2 regions of the Phyllobacterium sp. SB3 genome follow, and region 1 is predicted to be linked to the other one. Evidence: riboswitches for the same ligand, from Rfam matches in the RefSeq annotation. Region 1 holds a riboswitch; the other holds the start of a gene.
What was found. Region 1 has a riboswitch for cobalamin ahead of ABKW30_RS14180 (CbtB domain-containing protein). Riboswitches for the same ligand answer to the same signal wherever they lie in the genome.
Positions count from the first base shown of each region.

Region 1 (7,926 bases):
GAATGAGGTGCCAAAATAACAATGCTCATGTCGGCATCGTAACAAACCAATAGATGAAAGATCAACGCTTTCAGTGATTTTCTTTAGAAAGTTGATGTCAGCATGCGTCGATATCATGCGGTTACGTTTTTTTAGCAGCAACGACATGTGGCGCTAAACCTAGAGACTGTAATGGTTATAGCCTTTCCTGTTAGCGCCATGCTCGCTTTGATGGATTTTCTGTTGAAAAAGGCCAAATGAAAGCCAAGTTGCCACTATTTTTCATGTCAGCCATGCATTTTTGCCGTGGTTACTAACGCAAATGCGACAAGGCATGACGAATTCCCATGATCAAACTTTAAGCAATAAGCGCATTTGGAGGGCAACAACAGTTCCTTTTCGAGGTGCAGAAATGCTCTACATTTTTAACCGTAATAACCGTGTTCACATTGCATGGAATGCAACGGAAAAGCGCGATACGCCACGCACCAATGCCAAGAGCGGTATTGCTTCGGCCATGTCGTTCATTTGGACACGGTCTGCAGGCTAATTGCTAGTTTCATTGCTGATGCGAAGGCGTTGCCCTGCCGGGTGACGGCTTTTTCGCGTTTGAAGGTCAGTTATCGGCAAACAAAAAACCGCCCTGTCCATTATGGAGCAGCGCGGTTTTTTGCCAAATTATGCATGGCACCTGCCGATTGATAATGTCGGCAGAAGATACCACCCCGGTACGCAGTACCTGATCCGGAGCGGTGAGCAGGGTCTTGATCTACTCACCTGTAAAGTTTTACCCGGACATCGTTACCGCTAGGTTATCGAGAACTTAAACAAACCTAAATTTTACAGATTTCAGCCTATAATTTGCAGTCTCAGTTTTCACGTTTGGCTATACGCAGATAATTGACGATACCTGAGAAATCAGAGCCTTCATTCCCGGCGGCGCTAAATTCGGCATAGATGGCTTCAGCGTGAGCACCGAGCGGTGTCGCTGCGCCGACACTCGTTGCAGCATCCTGTGAAAGCCGCAAATCCTTCAACATCAATGCTGCTGCAAATCCCGGCTTGTAGTCATTGTTGGCTGGAGATGTGGCAACAGGGCCCGGAACCGGGCAATACGTCGTTAACGACCAGCATTGACCGGAAGAGGTGGATGCAACATCGAAAAGCGACTGGTGAGACAGGCCAAGCTTTTCTGCCAGTGTGAAGGCTTCGCTGACGCCAATCATTGAAATACCGAGGATCATGTTGTTGCAGATTTTGGCTGCTTGCCCGTTTCCGTCTTCACCGCAGTGTACGATCCTAGCTCCCATATGCTTTAGCACTGGTTCGGCTTTGGCAAAGGCATCCGCACTTCCGCCAACCATAAAGGTCAACGTGCCTGCCGCAGCTCCACCAATTCCTCCAGAAACTGGTGCATCAACGGAAAGTAGTCCGTGCTGTTTGGCGATTTCATGGGCTTTGCGTGCGGACTCCACATCGATAGTTGATGAATCGATGAAGAGTGCGTTGTGTTTTGCAGCTTTCGCTACAGATTCGTAGACGGCCAGAACATGTTTTCCGGCAGGCAGCATGGTTATGACGACATCTGCTTCCGCGACAGCGGCCACTGCGCTGGAGGCTACCGACAATCCATTGGCCTTTGCCACGGACAGATTATCCGGTAATAGATCGAAGCCGTAGACGGTGTGTCCGGCTTTGACCAGATTTGCAGCCATTGGGTTTCCCATGTTTCCCAGACCGATAAAGGCGATTGTCGTCATCGCAGCGCTCTCCCTGAATATTCTGCTCTAATGTTTGATCATATGCCGCGCGATGATCACTCGCATAATCTCGTTCGTTCCTTCCAATATCTGGTGGACACGCAGGTCGCGAACGATTTTTTCAACCCCGTAATCGTGCAGATACCCATAGCCCCCATGTATCTGGAGCGCGTCATTGGCGATATCGAAGCCTTTGTCCGTCACAAAGCGCTTTGCCATTGCTGACCATTTTGATGCGTCATGAGCCTTGGCATCAAGCTTGGATGCAGCGGTATATAACAGCATACGTGCTGCGGAAAGGTCGGTTTCCATATCAGCAAGCTTGAATTGTAACGCCTGAAACTGATTGATGGTTTTGCCGAATGCCTTGCGTTCCGAAGCGTAGTTAATTGCTTTTTCCAGCGCCGATTGGGCTCCTCCCAGAGAGCACGCTGCAATGTTCAGACGACCTCCATCAAGCCCACCCATCGCAATTTTGAATCCATCGCCTTCAGCGCCAAGCCGATTTGCAACCGGAACGCGGCAATTATCGAAGATGACGGTACGCGTCGATTGGGCATTCCAACCCATTTTGAATTCATTGGCCCCAAACGACAGGCCGGGGGCATCTTTGGGGATGATGAGCGCGGAGATACCTTTAGGGCCGGACTCTCCTGTCCGCACCATGGTTACATAAATATCGCTGTCACCTGCACCTGATATAAACTGCTTGGCACCATTCAAAATATAATAGTCGCCATCAAGGACAGCCGTTGTTTTCAGTGCTGCTGCATCCGAACCCGAATTTGGCTCGGTCAGGCAATAGCTGCCAAGCCATTCCATAGTCGTCATCTTTGGTACGAATTGTTGGCGTTGAGCTTCCGTTCCAAATAGATCAATCATCCATGTTGACATATTGTGGATGGATATGAAGGCGGAAAATGCCGGGCAGGCTGCCGACAACGCTTCAAATATCAGAACAGCATCAAGCCGCTTTAAACCCGACCCGCCAAAATCTTCGCGAACGTAAATGCCACCCATGCCAAGAGGGCCCGTTTCGCGAATAACATCAGCGGGAAAATGCTTGTCGCGATCCCATGCCAATGCTTTCGGTGCCACACGGTCAGCCGCGAAGGCTCGCGCCATACTCTGAATCGCCAGTTGATCCTCATTGAGCTCAAACTGGCTGGCCGCCGTATCCACGACTGCATCCATTATAATTCCTCCCGAATATCTGTATATATTACTGTATCGAATGCACACGAGCGCGCAACGGCTTGAGCGGGGCTAGGAAGAGAAAGACATATCCGCTACTCAAAGGCCATGACACACGCAATCATGTTGCAAGGAACAGGCTCTGACGTTGGTAAATCCGTTCTTGTGGCGGGTTTGTGCCGGTTGGCGCGTAATCGCAACTTGAGGGTTGTACCTTTCAAGCCACAAAATATGTCAAATAATGCAGCCGTTAGTGACGATGGCGGTGAAATTGGCCGAGCTCAATGGTTGCAGGCTCTAGCGTCTGGTGTGCCGTCGTCTGTTCACATGAATCCTGTTTTATTGAAACCTCAATCAGAAACAGGCAGCCAAATCATCGTGCAAGGCAAAGTCTGGGGTGAAGCCAAGGGTCGAGACTATCAAAAACTCAAAGTCCAATTGCTCAATGCGGTCATGGAGTCATGGGATATTGTGCGCGCTGACGCTGATATAGTCATCGTAGAAGGTGCCGGTTCACCTGCAGAGATCAATCTGCGGGCGGGTGATATCGCCAATATGGGGTTTGCGATTAAAGCAAATGTGCCAGTTGTTCTTGTAGGCGATATAGATCGAGGCGGTGTGATCGCTTCAATCGTTGGCACACACACGATTCTCTCTCCGGAAGATCGCAGTATGATCTCTGGTTTTCTCATCAACAAGTTTCGAGGCGACGTGTCGTTGTTCGATGAGGGTTTGAAGGCCATTACGCAATTTACAGGCTGGCAATCCTTCGGTGTTGTTCCTTGGTTGAAGGATGCGTCACGTCTTCCAGCGGAAGATTCAGTCGTACTGGACCGGCTGGTTGAAGGACAAGGGCGGGCACTAAAAATTGCAATACCTGTACTTGATCGTATTGCGAATTTTGACGATTTCGATCCGCTTTTGGCCGAGCCGCAGGTTGATGTTGTCATGGTCAAAAGCGGTGAAAAATTGCCTGCTGACGCAGGGCTGGTCATCATTCCCGGCTCCAAATCAACGATTGGAGATTTGCAGCGGTTTCGCGAAAATGGCTGGGATCGTGATCTTGATCTGCACAGGCGTCGTGGCGGCCATATTGTCGGTATCTGCGGGGGATACCAGATGCTTGGCAAAACCGTCTCTGACCCTCAAGGAATCGAAGGAAATGTTAGAAGAATCGAAGGCTTGGGTTATCTCGATATCGATACGATAATGGAGCCGGAAAAGACCGTACGTAATGTCCAAGCACATTCGTTGCAGTTCGATTTGCCTTTGAATGGTTATGAGATTCATCTTGGCCGGACAGATGGCCCGGATTGCATTCGTCCGGCGGTGAATATTAATGGCGTAGCCGATGGTGCAATATCCGCTGACGGCAAAGTTTTTGGCACTTACATGCACGGTCTGTTCAACACCGACGGGTTCCGGGCCGCATTTTTGCAGTCCATGGGAATCTCTGCCAGTACGGTCAATTATCATGCGGGGGTAGATGCGGCGCTTGATGCCATTGCAGCGCAGCTGGAGTCTGTTCTGGACATTGAGGCACTGTTTGCACTTAAACATGCGCGCTGACGTGGCCAGCGTTGAAGGTGTCGCAGATTCGTTTGACTTTTCTGGCGCTTGGTGAATAACGTTGAGTAGATGATTGGTTCCCGAATTGGCCAAAGGCTAAGGGATCAAAAGGGAATGCGACGGTCGTACCCATCAGGGCGATCCTACCGCAGCCGACCCCGCGACTGTAGAGCGGTTAGGATGAATGCCAATGCTGGAGGCGAAAGCCGAAGGCGGTCACTGGGAAACCGGGAAGGCGGCATTTATCTGGCGATCCGCGAGCCAGGAGACCTGCCAGTCATAGGGTAATAGTGCCCAAAACCGAAGGGGATTGTCCCTTCTGGCCCTGCACGGAGGTTGTTATGGCTACCACTCGTACTTCAAATACGATTTCTCTCCCGCTCGCATCCCGTTTGACGACTGCTGTGGTTTCATTGCTGCTCGGCGTATTCATTATTTATGGCGTTGGTCTTTCGCATTCCGAAACGCTGCACGACACTGCGCACGACACCCGCCATTCATATGGATTTCCCTGCCACTGAGTCTTCAATTAGCTGAGTGATTGAATCAGCTAAAGGGTCTTATGCATTGAAAAATTGTAGTTTGTTTGGTCCGGGGCCTGTTCAGGTGCCCGGCGTCTCGCTTTTAGAGATTGGGGGAGCTAATCCATGTTGGTAAAGTATCTTTTGGCTACGATTGTAGCCGGTCTGTTTGCAGGTATTCTTTTGACACCGGCAATGTATGTAAAAAATGTGCCGCTTATTCTGCATGCTGAGGAGTATGAAAATGCTGGCGGGGAAGGTCATTCTCATGATGCTCCAGCCGCTACCACAGAAAGCGCTCCAGCAGCGGTAGCAGCGCACGAGCACGAGGAAGAAGCAGGCCCTGAACTGCCATTTGGCCGTTTTGGTAACACATTGCTGATTAACCTCGTTGCTGGAGCAGGGTTTGCGTTGATTACCGGTGCAGCAGCACTTTTTCTTGGCCGTCGCATCACACTACAAAACGGCATCTATTGGGGGCTTGCCGGTTTTTTCATCTTCAATTTCGCACCAGCATTTAGCCTCGCACCGGAATTGCCAGCGATGCCGGCAGCAGATTTGGCCACACGCCAAGCATGGTGGTTGATAACGGTGGTTCTAACGGCCAGCGGTGTTTACTTGATCGTTCTTCGCGAGCAAGTATGGGCAAGAATCCTGGGTGTTGTGCTGATCGTCGCTCCACATGTTTATGGTGCGCCAGAGGCTGGAGATTTGACTTCGGCTGTTCCTCCAACACTTGCTTCGGAATTTGCAGTTTCAACCCTCACAACCAATCTCTTCTTCTGGGTTGTGCTCGGAACTGCGCTGGGTTGGGCAATCCAGAATTATGCCTCATCGGAGCTTGACGCCTGATGCATGTGCTGGAACGCGGAGTCACCTTTATTCTTGGAGGCGCGCGTTCCGGTAAATCCTCCTTTGCGGAAGGCTTGGTAGAAGCGTCCAAACTGGATGCGATCTATCTTGCCACAGGCAGGGCATGGGATGATGAAATGTCGACGCGTATCGCACATCACAAGGCGCGGCGGGGATCTCAATGGGTAACAGTTGAAGAGCCAATAGATCTGGCGGCGAAGTTGAAGAGTTTGGCAGGCAGTGAAAAAGCGGTTCTCGTTGACTGCCTGACATTATGGCTGACCAATCTGATGATTGCCGAACGGGACATTGATATCGAAGTGGCGCGCCTCACAAATATGCTGAGTAATCTTTCCGGAGCCGTAATATTGGTTTCCAACGAAGTCGGACTCGGAATTGTACCGGAAAATCGCATGGCGCGTGAATTTCGCGATCATGCAGGCCGGTTGCATCAAGCCGTGGCAACTGCTGCGGCAACAGTCTATTTCGTGGCAGCAGGACTGCCACTCAAAATGAAGGGATAACAAAATGCAGGGTCACAAGATTCCGGCAACAGTCATCACTGGCTTTCTCGGTTCGGGCAAGACGACGATGATCCGCAACCTGCTCGAAAATGCCAATGGAAAGCGCATTGCGCTGATCATCAACGAATTTGGTGATCTTGGCGTCGATGGCAATCTGCTCAAAGGCTGTGGTATCGAAGCCTGCCGCGATGAAGATATGATCGAACTGAACAATGGATGCATCTGCTGCACGGTGGCCGATGATTTTATCCCGACCATGACCAAGCTTCTGGACCGGCCTGAACGCTTCGACCACATTGTCATCGAGACGTCCGGTCTTGCGTTACCTCAGCCACTTGTCGCAGCGTTCAACTGGCCGGAAATCAAGACACAGGTTACCGTCGACGGTGTGGTGACAGTTATTGATGCTGCTGCTGTTTCGGAAGGCCGTTTTGCTGATGATCATGACAAGGTCGACGCTCAGCGCGAGCAGGATGAGTCGCTTGATCACGAAAGCCCGCTTGAGGAATTGTTCGAGGACCAAATACGCGCTGCCGATCTCGTCGTTCTGAATAAAACCGACCTTATTGACGATGCACAGCTTGCTGGCGTTAAAAGTGATGTGCAAAGTCGCTCGTCACGCTCGCTCAACATGGTTTCGGCAAGTTTTGGTAAACTCAGCAATGAACTTTTGCTTGGCCTCGGTATCGGAACCGAGGAAGATATTGCCAACCGGAAATCTCATCATGAGATGGAGCATGAGGCAGGTGAAGAGCATGATCACGACGAGTTTGAGAGCTTTGTCGTTGGTCTGGGTCCTATCACCGAGCCAAAATCGTTTGTCGAGAAGCTGAAGCGTGTGATCGTTGATCATGACATCCTGCGGCTCAAAGGTTTTGTCGATGTACCCGGAAAACCAATGCGACTTGTAGTTCAAGCTGTCGGCTCGCGCATCGAGCACTATTTTGACCGAAGCTGGAATCCGGGTGAAGAACGCCAGACACGGCTGGTTGTGATTGGTCTGCATGATATAGATTCTACAGCAATTACATCTGCTGTTAATGCTGCTGCTGCCTGATCGGAAATTGAATGCATCTCCTGCTTGCCCAAAAAGGCACGATCGCTGAAGGTACTGAGGCTATCGACCTCGGCCAGACGCCAGGAGATGTGTTGTTTCTTTCTGCTGCGGACACCGAGCTTGCAAGTTTGGGTATGGCTCAACGGCGAGCTACAAATGGCATGTCGTTGCGTCTGGCTAATATGATGGCTCTTGCTCATCCCATGTCGGTTGACGCCTATGTTGAGCGGACAGCGCAGCACTCCAAGCTCATAGTTGTCAGGATCATCGGTGGCGAGAGCTACTGGCCCTATGGGCTCGAGGCTCTCCACGCCTGTGCAGTCAATCATAAAGTTCGGCTGGCAGTGCTGCCTGGCGATGACAAACCTGATCCCGGCCTTGATCGATTTTCTACCATCTCGCGTCAAGACCGTGACGCCCTCTGGCATTATTTGCTGGAAGGGGGGGCACAAAACGCTCAACGCTTTCTT
Region 1 is NZ_JBDYKI010000003.1:620,450-628,375, forward strand. It holds gene ABKW30_RS14160 (hypothetical protein) at 392-529, shown strand; gene mmsB (3-hydroxyisobutyrate dehydrogenase) at 849-1,739, opposite strand; gene ABKW30_RS14170 (isobutyryl-CoA dehydrogenase) at 1,767-2,921, opposite strand; gene ABKW30_RS14175 (cobyric acid synthase) at 3,042-4,502, shown strand; cobalamin riboswitch at 4,560-4,795, shown strand; gene ABKW30_RS14180 (CbtB domain-containing protein) at 4,844-5,023, shown strand; gene ABKW30_RS14185 (CbtA family protein) at 5,150-5,875, shown strand; gene cobU (bifunctional adenosylcobinamide kinase/adenosylcobinamide-phosphate guanylyltransferase) at 5,875-6,399, shown strand; gene cobW (cobalamin biosynthesis protein CobW) at 6,404-7,456, shown strand; gene cobN (cobaltochelatase subunit CobN) at 7,468-7,926, shown strand, end outside.

Region 2 (7,926 bases), on a different contig from region 1:
GCTTGGCGCTTGAGATAGGTGTAATCCGTCTCCGACCAGTTCTTTACGCCATCGACAAGATTGTCGAGGATAAAGTCACCCCGGTCGGTACGTACAGTCAGGACAGCATGGCCTTCACCGTCGGGCTTACGGACGACTGTTATCAACAGATTGGCTGGTGAAATTCCGGCTTCCATCAGGTCGCGACGCTTCAAAAGGACGTAATCCTCGCAATCGCCGACAGCATCCGGATAGGCCCAATATTCCTCCACGCCGTAGATTTCCATGTCGGTCAACGGCTTGATTTTCTGATTGTCACTGCTGTTAACGCTGACGATGAGCTGCCAAAAATCATGATTCATCGTTTCGGGCATCACATTGCGGCTTTTTACGCTGCATTCCGCAGGAAGTCTTTTGCAGAACTCGTAATGGCCGATAGGCTGCGATGTCATGCCGCCAGTTTGCATGAAAGGCTCAGCGGCAGATGCGGGATTTGTGCAGAATGCAGCAGCGAAAAACGCGAGGGCAAAGCCCAAGGATTTCATTTTTTTGAGTGCTGCGAACATTCTTTACTCCAAACCCGACTACCGATCGTTAACAAAACGTTAATGTCGGAGTGGACCATGAGTCAATCACAATGGCGCCACGGTCCTGCCATTGTTAATATATGGTTAAAATTTGAGCTTTCGCATTCCCACAATAGGATGATGCAATCCCAAGGTTCCCAAATTGCTTCTCCAACCACTATTGGAATGGTTTTTGGATTGATTGTTTGCAACGACAGGTTGCTCAACAAATTGATATTGTTAGGACTTTTTGAAATGGAGATTTTGATCGGCTACAATGCAAGCAATATTGAACCCAAATAACTTTGCCAAAGAGCTAAATCGTAAGGATTAATCATTGATACGCATCAGGGGGCAGCTTCACTTCGTATTGGTGTTTCAGCTCCGCATGATCGTTAACCAAATAGGGCAGGCCATGCGGCACCCAGACAAAGGGCCCGTTGACCCTTTGTCTGTCAATGCGCTTTCAGTGAGGTGTCAATTAACGGATATGACATCTCCATTGCGGCGATCAATGCTGACTTCTATGTCATTACCACGCCGATCCAAGCCTTCGATTACATAACGGGAACGTGTTTTTCTGACATCATCGACCGTTCGTACGCCTTCACTTTTCGCTATGCGCACCGCTTGGCGCTCGCTGATCTCATCGCGGCGATCCCGTTCTCTGCGATCACGGCGATCCATACGTTCCGGTTCGACCAGACGCACGCCATTGGGGCCTAACTGAATGGTTTGAGCGAAACTCTGTGGCACTGCGGTGAGTGCCATAAGAGATGCGGCACCGATAATAATAAACTTCTTCAACATGGCTTTCTCCTTCCGAGTAGCAATCAATTCCCCGGCCATGTTGAAGAGAACGCATCGTAGGCGATAGCGTTCCCTTCATGATGTTTCGCATTCCAGCCTTCGCCAGAAGCTGGCTATTCCAGCGCGAACGAACCTGTCTTGATTTCTCCAGCCTTGTGATAGGTATTCATCACTACGCCCGTCGTGGAGGCTCTTGAATTGACGAGAGTAAGTGCGCCGGGTTTCGCATCTCCGCTAAAGAAGGCTTTGCCCTTGCCAAGTACAAGCGGGAAAACCCACAGGTTGAGTTCATCGATGAGATTATTGGCAAGCAAGACATGGATGAGTTGGCTGCTGCCTTGAATGAGCAAATCCGGGCCATCGGACTGGCTGAGTTTGCGCACTGCCCCGGGAACATCTGCACCTAAGGTCACGGTATTCTCCCAGTTCACCGTGTTCGGTGAAGAGGTCGCAACATATTTGGTGGCTGCGTTGAACTTGTCAGCAATCGGGTCGCCCTTCTCAGCACGAGGCCAGTGATCTGCAAATATATCGTAGGTTCTACGACCGAGCAGAAGATCGAAAGGCGTACTCATGCCTTTGCTCATGACCTCTCCCATCACTTCGTCCCAGTAGTGAAATGTCCAGCCGCCATATTTAAAGCCGCCATCCGTGTCCTCCTGAGGGCCACCCGGCGCTTGCATAATGCCGTCAAGGGAAAGGAAGGTTGTTGCAATGATCTTTCGCATTCCGAAGTTCCTCTGTTTGGTTAGTATGCAACTAGGACGAACGAGCCTCGACCTTGCCGACACCACCCTCGATTTTTTCTGGACTGAAAGTGATCAGGCCTCCCACATACCCGGAAACCGGTTGTGTTCGGAGATATCACACTGTCGCGCCTGTGCTGTCGGAAGGTCGCAATCCACGCACTTCTTTGTGTCAATTGATGCTTAAATCATCATACTCACGGTGCTGCTTCGGTGACGGGGCTGATAATTGGGAAGCTGGTCTTAAGTCCAGCGCTGCCCCCGCAACGGTAGCGAAGCGTAATTTCCGGCGGATCACCACTGGCCTCTTGAGGCCGGGAAGGTGCCGGAAGAGTCGAGTAGGACAGCTTCGAAGCCCGGAAACCAGCCATGAGCTGAGATGACTCGACTGATTGCGGTGGGCAATCAAAGGGATAATAGCCTTGCGAAGCCCCTCCTGGCCTATCAAACGCAGTGCTACTCTCTTTAAGTTTTCCACCCAGAAAGGTCGGGCCTGCGAAGGTCGCGTTCGCGCGATCTTCGCAACACATTCGAAGTCGTGACGGCGAGGAGCGCTATAGACGTCACGACAGGATCTGAGTTCGAACCACAGACGGGACGGTCTGTCCTGATTTCCACTTAAGTCCATCGTGCAAGTACAATCCAAGGGAGGATACCGTAATGAGCAAGAACAGAGGCGTGGTCTATGTCGGCCCCGGCAGGGTAGAGGTGCAGGACATTGCCGATCCAAGACTGGAGGCGCCGGACGGACGCGCAATTGGCCATGCTGTTATCCTCAAGGTGCTATCGACCAATATTTGCGGCTCCGACCAGCATATGGTTCGTGGCCGCACCACGGCGGAGCCCGGCCTGGTGCTTGGCCATGAGATCACTGGCGAAATCATCGAAAAGGGAAGCGACGTCGAGATGCTGTGCGTCGGCGATATTGTTTCGGTTCCGTTCAATGTCGCCTGCGGCCGCTGCCGCACTTGCAAATCGCAGGACACGGGTGGGTGTCTGCCTTACAGTCAATCCGGCGCGTGCGGGTGGTGCCTATGGCTATGTCGATATGGGTGGATGGATTGGCGGGCAGGCTCGCTATGTCACTGTGCCTTACGCGGATTTCAACCTTCTGAAGATTCCTGACCGTGACCGTGCCATGGCAAAGATGCGTGATCTCACCATGCTTTCGGATATTCTGCCGACAGGCTTCCATGGGGCTGTGAAAGCCGGGGTGGGTGTCGGTTCGGTGGTTTATGTCGCGGGTGCAGGGCCAGTTGGTCTGGCCGCAGCCGCTTCGGCGCGCATTCTAGGCGCTGCGGTCGTCATGATTGGCGATTTCAACAAGGAACGACTGGCTCATGCGGCCAAAGTCGGTTTTGAGCCAATAGACCTTTCAGCCAGTGATCGCCTCGGTGATATGATTGCGCAGGTGACTGGCAGCAACGAGGTGGACAGCGCCATTGATGCCGTGGGCTTTGAGGCTCGTGGACATGGTGGCGGCGAGCAGCCTGCGGTGGTACTCAATCAGATGATGGAGATCACGCGCGCGGCAGGTTCCATCGGCATTCCGGGGCTTTATGTGACAGAAGACCCGGGCGCGGTGGACAGTGCCGCCAAGCATGGCAATCTCTCACTGCGTTTCGGCCTTGGTTGGGCGAAGGCGCAATCCTTTCACACAGGCCAGACCCCGGTGTTGAAATATAATCGCCAGCTTATGCAGGCTATCCTTTATGACCGCCTGCCCATTGCCGATATCGTCAATGCGAAGATCATCTCGCTGGAAGAAGCAGAACAGGGCTATGAAAGCTTCGATAAGGGCGCAGCACAGAAATTCGTGCTCGACCCGCACGGCGCTCTCGGTCAGGCAGCATAGAGCCTCCCAAGCTCATGTCGTGGCCCGCTCCGATTGGAGCGGGCTTTTTTTATGACGCATCACGGACCAGCAGCCAGAGCATGTAAAGCCCGCCTATGCTGACGGTGACAATTCCGACGGGCAGGCTGAATGGACTGAACAGGTGCTGCGCAACAGCATCGGCTCCAAGCAAAAGTACGGCGCCAGTACAGGCTGAAGCAGCAAGCGTCATGGATCGCGTCCGGCAAAGGCGCTGCGCAATCTGCGGGGCAGCAAGGGCGATGAAGACCACTGGGCCTGTAGCAGCAGTTGCAGCCGCAACCAACATTACGCCCACTATCATCAGCCAAAGACGCGTTGAACCCACAGACAGGCCGAGAGCCCCGGCCATATCGTCCCCCATCTCCATCATTCGCACACGGCGTGCCAGACCAAGACACAAGCACATGCCAAGCGTGCAAGCGATCGCAGAAGGTATAGCGCGGGCCCAGGTCATGCCATTCAATGAACCGGCACCCCAGAGGGCCGCGCTCATGACTGTTTCAAGACTGCCGGTTATCATCAGCCACATATTGAATGCAGTCAGCATCGCGCTGACAGCGATACCGATCATGATGAGCCGGAAGCCCTGAATGCCTTGCCGCCAACTGAGCAGATAGACGATCACCGCCGTTAAAAGTCCACCGCCAAGAGCGCCCAACGTAATCATCACGTGATCGCCGTGAAACAGGACAATAGTGATAAGAACACCCGTATAGGCACCGGTGTTAAAGCCGATGATATCCGGGCTGCCGAGCGGATTGCGGATGAGCGATTGAAATATCGCACCGCTCATCCCTAGCGCCGCCCCAAGGATCAGCGCCATGGTGATGCGCGGCAGGCGCCAGTCCAGCACGATCATGGCGGTACGTGGATTGGCGCGACCGCTTAGAGCGGAAAGGGTGTCGGCAAAAGAGAGAGGTAACGTTCCAAGCCCAAGTACAAAAACGGCGAGAATCAGTGCCATGACGGCAAGCAGAACCGAAACGATGACGTGCCGCAATTGCAAGCGCAGATTGATGCGTCCGTCTATGTTGCCAAGAAGGATGGTTCGGTTCAACGACGTCACTGCAGTGCTGTCCGTGCGGTGCTGTTTCCACGTGCCAACAGGATAAGAACAGGCGCACCTATGAAGGCTGTGACTATGGAAACACGCAGTTCTCCAGCTACGATCAGGCGTCCTGCGATGTCGGAACATAGGAGAAGAATTGGGGCATAGAGGAACGAAAACGGCAGCATCCAGCGTAGATCGGGGCCTACAGCCCAGCGCGCGATATAGGGAATCATCAACCCGACGAAACCGATTGGGCCAGCAACTGCGGTCACTGTGCCGGACAAAAGCGCTACGGTCAGGAGTGTTGCAGTCTGGGTCTTCAAGGGATTGGTTCCGAGAGACGCGGCCATGTCGTCACCCATTTCCAAAGCATTGAGCGGACGGGCGAGGACAAGCGCGGCGATGCATCCGATGCAAATCAGCGGTATGGCGGCAAGAACGAGCGTCAAATCGCCCACGTCGAGCGAACCGGCCATCCAGAAGCGCATGCGATTGAACACGGCCGGCTGCAAAAGAGCTATTCCGGACGATATTCCGCTCATCATTGCGCCAACTGCCAGCCCTGCAAGAATGAAACGCACCGGATCGGGTTTGGCCACTCCCTTGATACTGATCAAATGGACAAGCATGGCTGTCGCCAAGGCCCCGGCAAAACTGTAGGCAAACAAGACATGGGGTTGGCTGATCCCGGCAAAAGCGAAGCCAAGCGTCACCGCAAGGCCCGCTCCAGCATTGATGCCTACAATCCCCGGATCGGCTAATGGATTGCGTGTCAGCGTCTGCATCAATGCGCCGGAAATTCCGAGCGCCGCACCCCCAAAAAGCCCGATTAATGCACGCGGCAGGCGCGATTGCAGGATGATTGTGCTGTCAGGCCCGTCAACGCGGCCAAGAAGGCTATCGATGACCACCTGCAATGGCAGGGGCTTGGCACCGATACCGAGACTGACGACGAAAAGCAACGCAAGAGCAATCAGTCCGATGCCGAGCCATATCAGGCGACCTGCTTTCATTGCGTAGCGCTATCGGCAGCCAATGTTTGATCGAGTGGTTCGCTATCTTCTTCAGCCACGCCTTTCGAAAGATTGCGCAAACTGCTGAAACCGAAACTCATGACAGCGCCAATGAGAAAGACACCCGTGCCAAACCAGAACACCGATGCCATCGGTGCGAATGCGCGTGACAGGCTGCCCATGACGATGGAGCCGCCCGGATCACCGACGACATCTTGCGCCGCCCAAAGGCTATTGACACGACCAAGGAGGTGATCCGGCGTATTGGTTTGCACCAGAGTATATTGCATCAGCGATGCGATAGAGCCGAGATAACCGAACACGGCAAGGATGATAAGCGCTGGCACAAGGTGGCTGACCAATCCAATAGTTGCCAGCAAAGCGGAAGCGCCGCAGACGCAGCCAAGCAGGAGTTGTCCCGGCAGTGGAAACCGCCCGACCCAGCCGCTGGTAAAGGCACCAATCATTGCCCCGAGCGGTACAGCCGAGTACATGAGGCCGATGCCAACGGGTCCGGCGGTGAAACTGTCGGCAATGGAGGGGAACATGACGCGGATGGCGCTGAGCGCCGATTGCAGGGTTCCAACCGCAATAACTGCGCCGACGACCTTGTTTTGCAGCAGGAACGCAAAACCATCCATCATGGCGCGAAGCGGATGTTCATCGCCGCGTTCACCCGGTAGCAATGACGGCAGGCGGAAGAGCGGGACCAGCGTGCCAAGCGTTCCGATGCCTGCAATGAGATAGTTCCAGCTGACATCGGCAGATGCGATGATCAGGCCGCCGATGAGCGGTGCAAGAATGGCACCGAAGCGGACTGTAATCATGGAAAGTGCACCGGCCGCGGGCAGATTTTCACGGCCTACAAGCGTTGGAATAGCGGCCATCAAAGCAGTCATTCCAATGGCACCGAAAAAGCCATCCCAGAGCGAGACAAGATAAAGCGCAACCAGAGATGGGCTGCTGAGAAAGCCGTTAAGTGCGAGTACCAGAAAACCGACACCACAAAGACCACGCGCCAGAAGAATGAGACGCCGCCTGTCATGATGGTCGGCAAGTACGCCGCCGGCCATGAGGCCGACAAACATCCCGACGCCATCCAGAGCGATCACAATGCCAACCTGTAGGGCAGAACCTGTCAATTGATGGATTTGAACCGGTACCGCAACGGTGAGAATGCCAAGCGCGATAACTGACATCATGCGTGCGGCAAAAACCGCCCGGAAATTTGCATTGCGTTTCAATAAGCTGAAATCGACTATAAATGAGGCGGCCATAGCGTTCTGTCTAACCTTATACGGGCATGTGGGAAGGAATGTGATTGGATAAATGCATCATACGAAAAGTCGCGTCAGCCGCTCCAGCATGTGCGAGGCGCTGTAATAATCGAGCCTGAATGTATCCAGTCCCATTGCATAGACACGTTTGCTGGAAACGGATTTAATGTGCTTGAGAAAGATATTGGCATTAACCTGATCAATGATGCTGTCATCGGCCGCGAAGAGCAGAAGCGTTTCGCCATTGACGCCATCTGCGAACTGTTCGCCTGATAGCTGAATGATATCACTGCGTATCCCCATCGTGGTCAGGGTCTTGACCTCTGGCGGGATGGCGGCCAGTTCGAAACCGAGGGCGAGCAGCAGCTTCCCTTGTGCCGAGGCTGGCGTCCAGACATTGGCACCGGAATCATCTTCGTAATAGACGGCTGCTGTGATCGGCTGCGGCGGTAATCGCAGTTTTAGTTTCGTATCGGCGACGCGTTTGTCGAATTCGGCAATAACTGCTTTGGCCTCGGCTTCAAGACCTGTTGCGGAGCCCAGCAGCATTGCGACTTCCTGCCAGCTTTTGTCATCATAGTTGACCACGAGTGTCGGCGCGATCTGGC
Region 2 is NZ_JBDYKI010000001.1:713,282-721,207, forward strand. It holds gene ABKW30_RS03545 (transglutaminase-like cysteine peptidase) at 1-446, opposite strand, end outside; gene ABKW30_RS03550 (hypothetical protein) at 603-848, shown strand; gene ABKW30_RS03555 (PepSY domain-containing protein) at 1,023-1,355, opposite strand; gene ABKW30_RS03560 (dihydrofolate reductase family protein) at 1,469-2,083, opposite strand; cobalamin riboswitch at 2,285-2,488, shown strand; partial or broken gene fdhA (formaldehyde dehydrogenase, glutathione-independent) at 2,762-3,956, shown strand; gene fepG (iron-enterobactin ABC transporter permease) at 4,006-5,043, opposite strand; gene ABKW30_RS03575 (Fe(3+)-siderophore ABC transporter permease) at 5,040-6,041, opposite strand; gene entS (enterobactin transporter EntS) at 6,038-7,318, opposite strand; gene fepB (Fe2+-enterobactin ABC transporter substrate-binding protein) at 7,376-7,926, opposite strand, start outside.
Region 2: another riboswitch for cobalamin. It lies ahead of fdhA (formaldehyde dehydrogenase, glutathione-independent); the one in region 1 lies ahead of ABKW30_RS14180 (CbtB domain-containing protein).